Flavisolibacter tropicus: one gene and its partner. The protein of the gene in region 2 interacts with the protein of the main gene of each other region in a pairwise test. Links are inferred from orthologs where the notes say so. Each region holds a gene or a part of one and is shown on either strand. Other genes may lie near its edges.

Evidence for each region. The genes of interacting proteins can lie anywhere in the genome.
Region 1: the proteins of def (region 2) and SY85_RS17825 interact in binary tests that used the Escherichia coli proteins (3 or more experiments, as listed by UniProt). The link is inferred for Flavisolibacter tropicus from one-to-one orthologs.

The regions. Positions count from the first base shown.
Region 1 is NZ_CP011390.1:4,178,614-4,182,476, forward strand. The notes cover bases 388-3,215. They hold SY85_RS17825 (aspartate-semialdehyde dehydrogenase), read left to right. Parts: upstream 388-1,219; coding sequence 1,220-2,212; downstream 2,213-3,215. Other genes in these bases: SY85_RS17820 (lamin tail domain-containing protein), read right to left, coding at 388-1,118; SY85_RS17830 (hypothetical protein), read right to left, coding at 2,345-2,827; SY85_RS17835 (oxidoreductase), read right to left, coding at 2,959-3,215. In the rest of the region: more of SY85_RS17820, read right to left, coding at 1-387; more of SY85_RS17835, read right to left, coding at 3,216-3,813.
Region 2 is NZ_CP011390.1:1,566,184-1,570,217, reverse strand. Bases 700-3,698 are described here. They hold def (peptide deformylase), read left to right. Parts: upstream 700-1,906; coding sequence 1,907-2,491; downstream 2,492-3,698. Other genes in these bases: SY85_RS06555 (RluA family pseudouridine synthase), read right to left, coding at 3,630-3,698; SY85_RS06560 (hypothetical protein), read left to right, coding at 2,502-3,428; ruvX (Holliday junction resolvase RuvX), read left to right, coding at 1,415-1,825; SY85_RS06575 (UbiA-like polyprenyltransferase), read left to right, coding at 700-1,254. Outside these bases: SY85_RS06580 (RNA methyltransferase), read left to right, coding at 1-215; more of SY85_RS06575, read left to right, coding at 304-699; more of SY85_RS06555, read right to left, coding at 3,699-4,034. UniProt on the Escherichia coli protein: Removes the formyl group from the N-terminal Met of newly synthesized proteins. Requires at least a dipeptide for an efficient rate of reaction. N-terminal L-methionine is a prerequisite for activity but the enzyme has broad specificity at other positions.

The sequences.
Region 1 (3,863 bases), 2.6 Mb from region 2 along the record:
TATGAGGGAAATGATCCACTCGTTGAAGTAAGGGTATATAATCGCCAGCCCTCAAGGTTAAGACTTCTTCCACTAATATTTTTCAGTTCTATGTACTCCACATTGGGCAAGTCGATAGGTGGTGTGGGATCGGCCATGATCTCGTCTATGATCACATCAAAACGTTGGGGAGTATAGTGACTAAATGTACCGGTGCCTCTGTTAAGTGTATTACCAGCTATGTCTTTAATGCCGTTAATTGTTAGCGTATAGGTAGTGCCGTTAGTAAGCGGTGTAGCAAAAGCTAAATGCACCAAAGCCAGGTTGTCAAAGTCCAGCTTTGAAGTGGTTGGTATTCCCAAACTATTGACATTGTAATTGGTGAGTGTCTCACTGCTGGAACGCTCTACCGGTTCTGAGAATAATACATCAATATTAGTTGGTGAAAGGGCGATAAGCGATGCAATGGCTGGCGGTGTTACATCGGGTGTGTAAGGAACAATTGAAATATCGTCAAAGTAATGTTTTTGAAAGAAGGAAGATGTGCTTTGCTTTACCGAAATGCCAAAGTGAGTAGAGGTGGTATAGGTATTGTCTGCCGCAACTCCTTCTTCCGTAAACGTACTACCTGTGCCCGATGCATCGCGGTATAAAACAAAAACGCCAGCTGTGCGCAACACTTTTATGCGCAGTGTATTATCGCTGGTATTGGTAATACCATCCACACCATCAATGATCTTGGTACTACTGCTGCCATCTTTCCTGTATAGAGCTACTTCATCCTGCGTATTACCAATGCGCACAAAATAACCGGTAGTGGTGTTAGCACTAAGATCTTCGGCAGAAGCAATAAGAAAAACATCTATATAATTAGCAGAGGAGGTATTGAATTGCAGTCGTAGGGTAAATTCCCACTGCGCGTCGGTGGCCAGTTCATTGATTGTGCTCAAGAAATAGCTGCTGTTAGCGGTGGTGTTATTGCTTTGCAATTGACCCGTAGTATTTATTTTCCAGTTGGTCAGCGTACCCAGCCAGGTAGGGTTGATACTAAGATCTCCATCGGAAAAGTCATCTTTTACCTGGGCAAAGAGGCGTGATACGGGCAGGAGCGCCAGCAGGCAAACGAGTATCGTTCTCATAAGTAAGTTTTGGTACCTTAAATATACAAAGCCCTGCTACTACAGATTTTATATGATAATTTTTAGAAATTCAAGACATTTGCGGCTCTAATTTTACCACCATGAAAGTAGCCGTAGTAGGTGCCACTGGTTTAGTGGGCACAAAAATGTTACAGGTGTTGGCCGAGCGCAACTTCCCTGTAACCGAGTTAATACCTGTAGCCTCAGAGCGTTCAGTAGGCAAAGAAGTAACCTTTAAGGGTAAGACTTATAAGGTTGTAGGTATGCAAGAAGGTATTGCGGCGAAACCAGCAGTGGCATTGTTTTCCGCAGGTGGCAGCACCTCTCTTGAGTGGGCGCCTAAGTTTGCAGAAGCCGGCATTACTGTTATTGATAATTCCTCTGCCTGGCGCATGCATCCCGACAAGCCATTGGTAGTACCCGAAGTAAATGCCAGTGTATTAACAGCAACTGATAAGATCATTGCTAATCCTAATTGTTCTACCATTCAAATGGTAGTAGCCTTAAAACCCTTGCACGAAAAATATAAGATCAAGCGTGTGATAGTAAGTACGTACCAGAGCGTAACCGGTACTGGTAAAAAAGCGGTTGATCAGCTGAATAATGAGCGTGCAGGAAAAGAAGGGGAAATGGCCTATAAATACCAGATCGACCTGAATGCTATTCCACAGATCGATGTGTTTATGGATAATGGCTACACCAAAGAAGAAATGAAAATGGTGAACGAGACCAAGAAGATCATGATGGATGACAGCATTAAAGTAACCGCTACTACCGTGCGTATTCCAGTGATGGGTGGACACAGTGAAAGCGTGAATGTAGAGTTTGAAAACGAATATGATCTGGCCGATCTAAAAAAGGTACTAAGCGAAGCACCAGGTGTTGTTGTACAAGATGATGTTGATCAGCAAGTATACCCAATGCCGCTGTGGGCGCATGAAAAAGATGAGGTGTTTGTAGGTCGTCTACGTCGCGATGAAACACAGCCTCGCACATTGAATATGTGGATTGTAAGTGACAACTTACGTAAAGGCGCTGCTACCAATGCCGTGCAGATTGCAGAGTATTTGATGGGTAAAGCTTTATTGGGTTAAGGAGTTGACAAGTTGATAAGTTAACAGGTTGACAAGAAAGGGCTTTACCTGTTAACGGAAATAAAGAAAAGGCAGGCTATTAATAGCCTGCCTTTTCTTTTAATAATTTACCAACCTAGCATAAAGTGAAATCTAAAGGCCGAAGATCTTTTCCTTATTGAGCAAATCATCTAAGTGCATGTTAGTAAAAGAGAGAATAACTTTCTTCTTTGTCCGGCTTGTATAATTACCACCATGGTCTCTACGTAGCGTAATATCAATATCATTGATCTCCCAGTGTAAAAAGTCAAAGTCCCTTTTTTCTACATCTTCCATAGTTACATTAAAGGGAGAGCCAAACAGGAGAATTAAGCTGTCTATAAATCTTGAGGACAAATCCAATAGCAAATACAAACAATAGGACGTAGTAGAAGGTCTATAAGCGTAAATGTCATTGATAAGAAATTCTCCTAAAGTATAGGGGCGTATTTCTTTAAGCTTACGGTTGAAGTTTTCAATAGACAACGAGTGACTACTTTTCACTAACTCAATACGATCATAAGAACAAGGCAACATTTGCTCATCAATGAAATGCTGTATGTTTTCGCTTTTAGGAAGAATTTCATTTAAATCCATAGTACGGATATATGTTTTGTAATCTGATACATAAAAAAGTAAAAGCTGGTATCAACTGCCAAGCATTTTCTATGTATGTAAGAGAAAGTACGGAGGGATTATCCTTGTCAACTTTTCAACTAGTTAACTTTTCAACTCTTATGAGCCCCTGTTTCAGAAAAAATGACCGATGCCGCCACCGCTTCATTCGCTTCCAGATCCTTTTGTACGGACTGAAGTTTGGCCTTAATTCCAGCCAATGCTAATTGGCCCAGCGGCAAACGTAAGGACTCATTATCGCTATAAACAAAGTCTACAATGGCTCGAGCGCCTTTAACCGGATCGCCTTCTTGTTTGCCATTGGCCTCCTGTATATACTTGTACATAGTTCCTACTGGAGTATGCTGGTAGTCTTCCAGTCTTTTTTGCGGCATTTTAATAGAGGTGCCGGCAAATTGGGTGCGGAAGGGGCCTGGCTCTACTATGGTGACACGGATATTGAAAGGAGCTACTTCCTGCGCCAGGGCTTCACTAAAACCTTCCAGTGCAAACTTGCTGGCGTTATAAATACCAAAACCTCCCAGTGCCCGGATGCCAGACACGGAAGAGAGTTGCACAATATGGCCACTTCTTTTCTCCCGCATTATCGGTAGCACTTCTTTGGTTACGGCTACAGTGCCAAAGAAGTTGGTTTCCATTTGCTGGCGTATTTCTTCCAAACTAAACTCTTCAATGGCACCAACAGTACCATAGCCGGCATTATTAACTAATACATCAATAGAACCAAAATGTGTATAGGCCCTGGCTACTACGGCCTTGATCTTGTCTGTTGCTGTTACATCTAAGACAAGCCCAATACCTCGTTCCGGGTGTTGATTATTAAATGCAATGGCCTGTTCTTCGCTGCGAAACGTAGCTGCGACCATATCTCCTTTATCAATAATTGCCTGTGCAAGAGCCTCTCCCAAACCACTGGAAGCGCCTGTTAAGAACCAAACCTTTGCCATATAGTTTGTTTTAATTTGTTTTTATGAATATGGGGCGTATTAAGTTGACA
Region 2 (4,034 bases):
ATGCTGCGAGCTTTAAGCCTGACGAGAAGATCGCCGTGATCTTGGGAAATGAGGTGACAGGGGTGGAGCAGTCAACGATTGCTGCTTGTGATGGTTGTATAGAGATTCCGCAGTTGGGTATGAAGCACTCCCTGAATGTATCTGTAGCTGGTGGGGTAGTGTTGTGGGAGTTGGTGAGAGCTAAGTTGTCTGAACCAGGATTTGGGGAGATGTAAGGATTAGGGAGAAATAGAGTTATGTTTATGTCAATTCCATTTCTTCAGAAAATGGAATTTTTCAAACAAAGAATATAAAGAGTCTTTTATGGCTAATAGCACAAGTTTAGGGGTTGGAGGAACGGTGAAGAATTATTTATCGCTGATCAAGTTTTCGCATACCATTTTTGCGATGCCATTTGCAATGATAGGGTTCTCTTTGGGATATAAATTCCTAAACTCATTATCTCGTGAATATGGTTCATGGCATGAGTTTGAAGATGCACTGGGATATGATATTCATGAGTGGAGTTTTTTTGTATGGAAACTAGGACTGGTTCTGTTGTGTATGGTATTTGCCCGCAGCGCAGCAATGGCGTTTAACCGTTATTTAGATCGTAAGTGGGATGCATTGAATCCAAGAACAGCAATCAGGGAAATTCCTAAAGGTATTATTACGGCTAAGAATGCTTTGGCATTCACTATTGTTTGCTGTGTATTGTTCATCGCAACCACTTATTTTATCAATACGATCTGCTTAGCTTTATCACCTGTAGCCCTGGCGGTCGTTTTAGGATATAGTTATACTAAACGTTTTACGCCTCTTTGCCATTTAATTTTGGGACTGGGTTTATCGCTGGCGCCTATAGGAGCCTACCTTGCTGTTACCGGTTATTTTCACTGGTTGCCTATTCTGTTCTCTTTTACCGTATTGTTTTGGGTAAGTGGCTTTGATATTATTTATGCTTTACAAGACGAGGAGTTTGATAAGTCCAATAAGCTTTATTCCATTCCAGTGGCAGTAGGAAAAGCAAATGCACTGCGTATTTCAGAAATATTACACTTGCTAAGCGCAGCCTGTGTGGTAGCAGCAGGCAAGTTTGGTGGCTTTGGCTGGTTATATTGGATTGGTGTTTTAGTATTTGGTGGTATGCTCATTTACCAACATTCCATTGTAAAGCCTAATGACCTGCGTCGCGTAAATATTGCCTTCATGACCGCCAATGGCATTGCTTCTGTAGTATTTGCGGTGTTTGTAATCGCGGATTTATTTGTCTGAACCACGATTTGGGGAGATTAAGGGATAAGGAAGAAATAGAACTAGGATTTTAAAGAATTAAGGGATTGGGAGGAAAAGGAATATTTATTGGAGTCCATACTCACCATTCACAACTCACCACTCACGAAACTCATTACTCATCACTCATTACTCATCAAAAATGGCTCGAATTCTCTCAATAGACTACGGTGGTAAAAGAACAGGATTAGCGGTGACAGATCCTTTGCAGATTATTGCAACAGGCCTCTGCACTGTGGAAACCCCCAAGCTAATGAGCTTTCTAAAGGATTATTTTGCTAAAGAGCCGGTAGAGCTGATACTAATTGGAATGCCTACCAATTGGGATGATTCAGATACACATGCCACGCCCTTAGTAAAAAAGTTCATCGAACAGTTTAAAAAGAACTTCCCAGCTATGCCTGTTAAAGAAGTTGACGAGCGTTATACTTCCAAAATGGCCTCCCAAGCCATTGCTCAAATGGGTTTAAAGAAAAAGCAGCGGCAAAATAAAGCCTTAGTGGACGAAGTAGCCGCTACCATCATGCTACAAGAGTACCTAAGGCAATTTTAGATTTTTGATTGGCGATTGCAGAGAGTGTTCTTCTTACCTTTGCGCTCAATCACAAATCGTAAATCTCAAATCAGCAATCGAATGATTTTACCAATTGTAGCCTATGGTCACCCTATCCTGCGTAAAGTAGCAACGGATATTAATAAGGATTATCCTCAGCTGGATAAACTAATTGAGGATATGTGGGAAACCATGTATGGTTCTAATGGTGTGGGATTGGCTGCCCCCCAGATCAATCGTGATATCCGCCTGTTTGTGATTGACAGTGCTCAAATCTTTGAGAACATGGATGATCAGGATCGTGCTGAAGAAACCTATCCTGATGATCCGGGCACCAAACAAGTCTTTATCAATGCGCAGATCATTGAAGAGCAAGGCGATGATTGGGCCTACAATGAAGGCTGTTTAAGTATTCCTAAGATCCGGGAAGATATCTACCGTGCTGAAGAGGTAACTATTGAGTTCCTGGATGAGCATTTTGTAAAACATACCAAAACCTATAATGGTATAACTGCTCGTATCATCCTGCACGAATACGATCATATTGAAGGAAAACTCTTCATTGATCATATTTCTCCTTTAAAACGCAAATTGATCAAGCGTAAGCTGGACGATATCGCAAAAGGAAATATCCGCGTAGATTACAAAATGATGTTCCCTAAATAAAGAGAATATCATGAGGGTACTGCTCTGCTTTTGCCTTCTTCTATTTACTGCAAATGTTTTTAGTCAGGATACTGCTGACATAGAAGCGGTACGGCGCACTGTAAACCTAAGCGAGGTAGTGGTGCGTAGTGACCTCAATGTACCGCGCTTTCTGCAACGTGTTAAGAACGATAGTTCCTATTATAAAGCGTTTAAAAACCTGCGTGTACTTGGATTTACCTCTTTGAACTCCATCCAAATGAGGGATAAAAAGGGAAGTGTAGTGGCGTCCTTAAATAGCCGCACCCGCCAGAAACGGGTTAATGGCTGTCGCAGTATGGATGTATTGGAAGAAAAAGTAAGCGGCGACTTTTATGACGACGGGGCCTATAATTATTATACAGCCGAACTCTATGCGTCTCTCTTTTTTACCAAGGGCACTGTCTGCGGAGAATCCAATATTGTCAGTGGAGTAGAGCGCAATGTAAAAGACAAAAAGGGTGTAGAAAAGCACAAAGAGCAGCTAAAAATGTTGTTCTTTAATCCCGGCAAAAAGATCCCGGGTATTCCCTTCATTGGCGACAAGCTAGATGTGTTTGATGAAGATGTAGCGCAGTATTACGACTTTTCTATTGACACTGCCGACCTCAATGGCCAACCTGCCTATGTCTTTGCCATCAAGCGCAAAGCAGATTTGAGTTCTTCAGAAAGAAACAAGATTGTTTACGATAACATTACCACTTGGTTTAATCAAAGGACCATGGAGATCATTGCCCGCTCTTACGATCTAAGCTATGATGCCGGCGTGTATGACTTTGATGTTCACATGGATGTAGAAATGCAGCAAGTGGGCAACTATATTGTACCTCGTCTTATGCGGTATACCGGCAATTGGTATGTGTTTGGAAAGGGTAGAGAGCGAGGCGTGTTTACAGCGACAATATTTGATGTAAAATAGCGGCCCCCTCCAGCTCCCCCGAAGGGGGAGGGACCCAAGGCACAGAAGCCAGCTTAACAGCGCACATTTCTTTTACATTTAAGTCAACAAACAAAATAGCACTCCGCTTGTAGGAGTGCTATTCTTATATAGTGCTGTTTGTACTTGTGGTTCTGTATGGTGGCGAAGTCCTCCCTTAAGGAGGATTTAGGAGGGCCTCCGTTAGCTCTCATAGTTTTTAGGTGCCGTATAGTTTCTCCACTTCTCTATTACCGCTTTAATATCCTCAGCCACTTCTGTATCAAAGAACATTTCCTTGCCGGTAGTAGGGTGTACAAAACCTAACGTTTTGGCATGTAAAGCCTGACGGGTGCAAATAGCAAAACAATTTTCTACAAACTGTTTGTACTTGGTATAAACAGTTCCTTTTACAATGCGGTCACCGCCGTAGAAGTCGTCGTTGAAAAGCGGGTGGCCCAGGTGTTTCATATGCACACGGATCTGGTGTGTACGCCCGGTTTCCAATACGCATTGAATAACGCTTACATAGTTCAAACGCTCTATAACTTTATAGTGTGTAATAGCTTCTTTACCATGTTCACCATCCGGGTAGGCCGCAAATAGCTT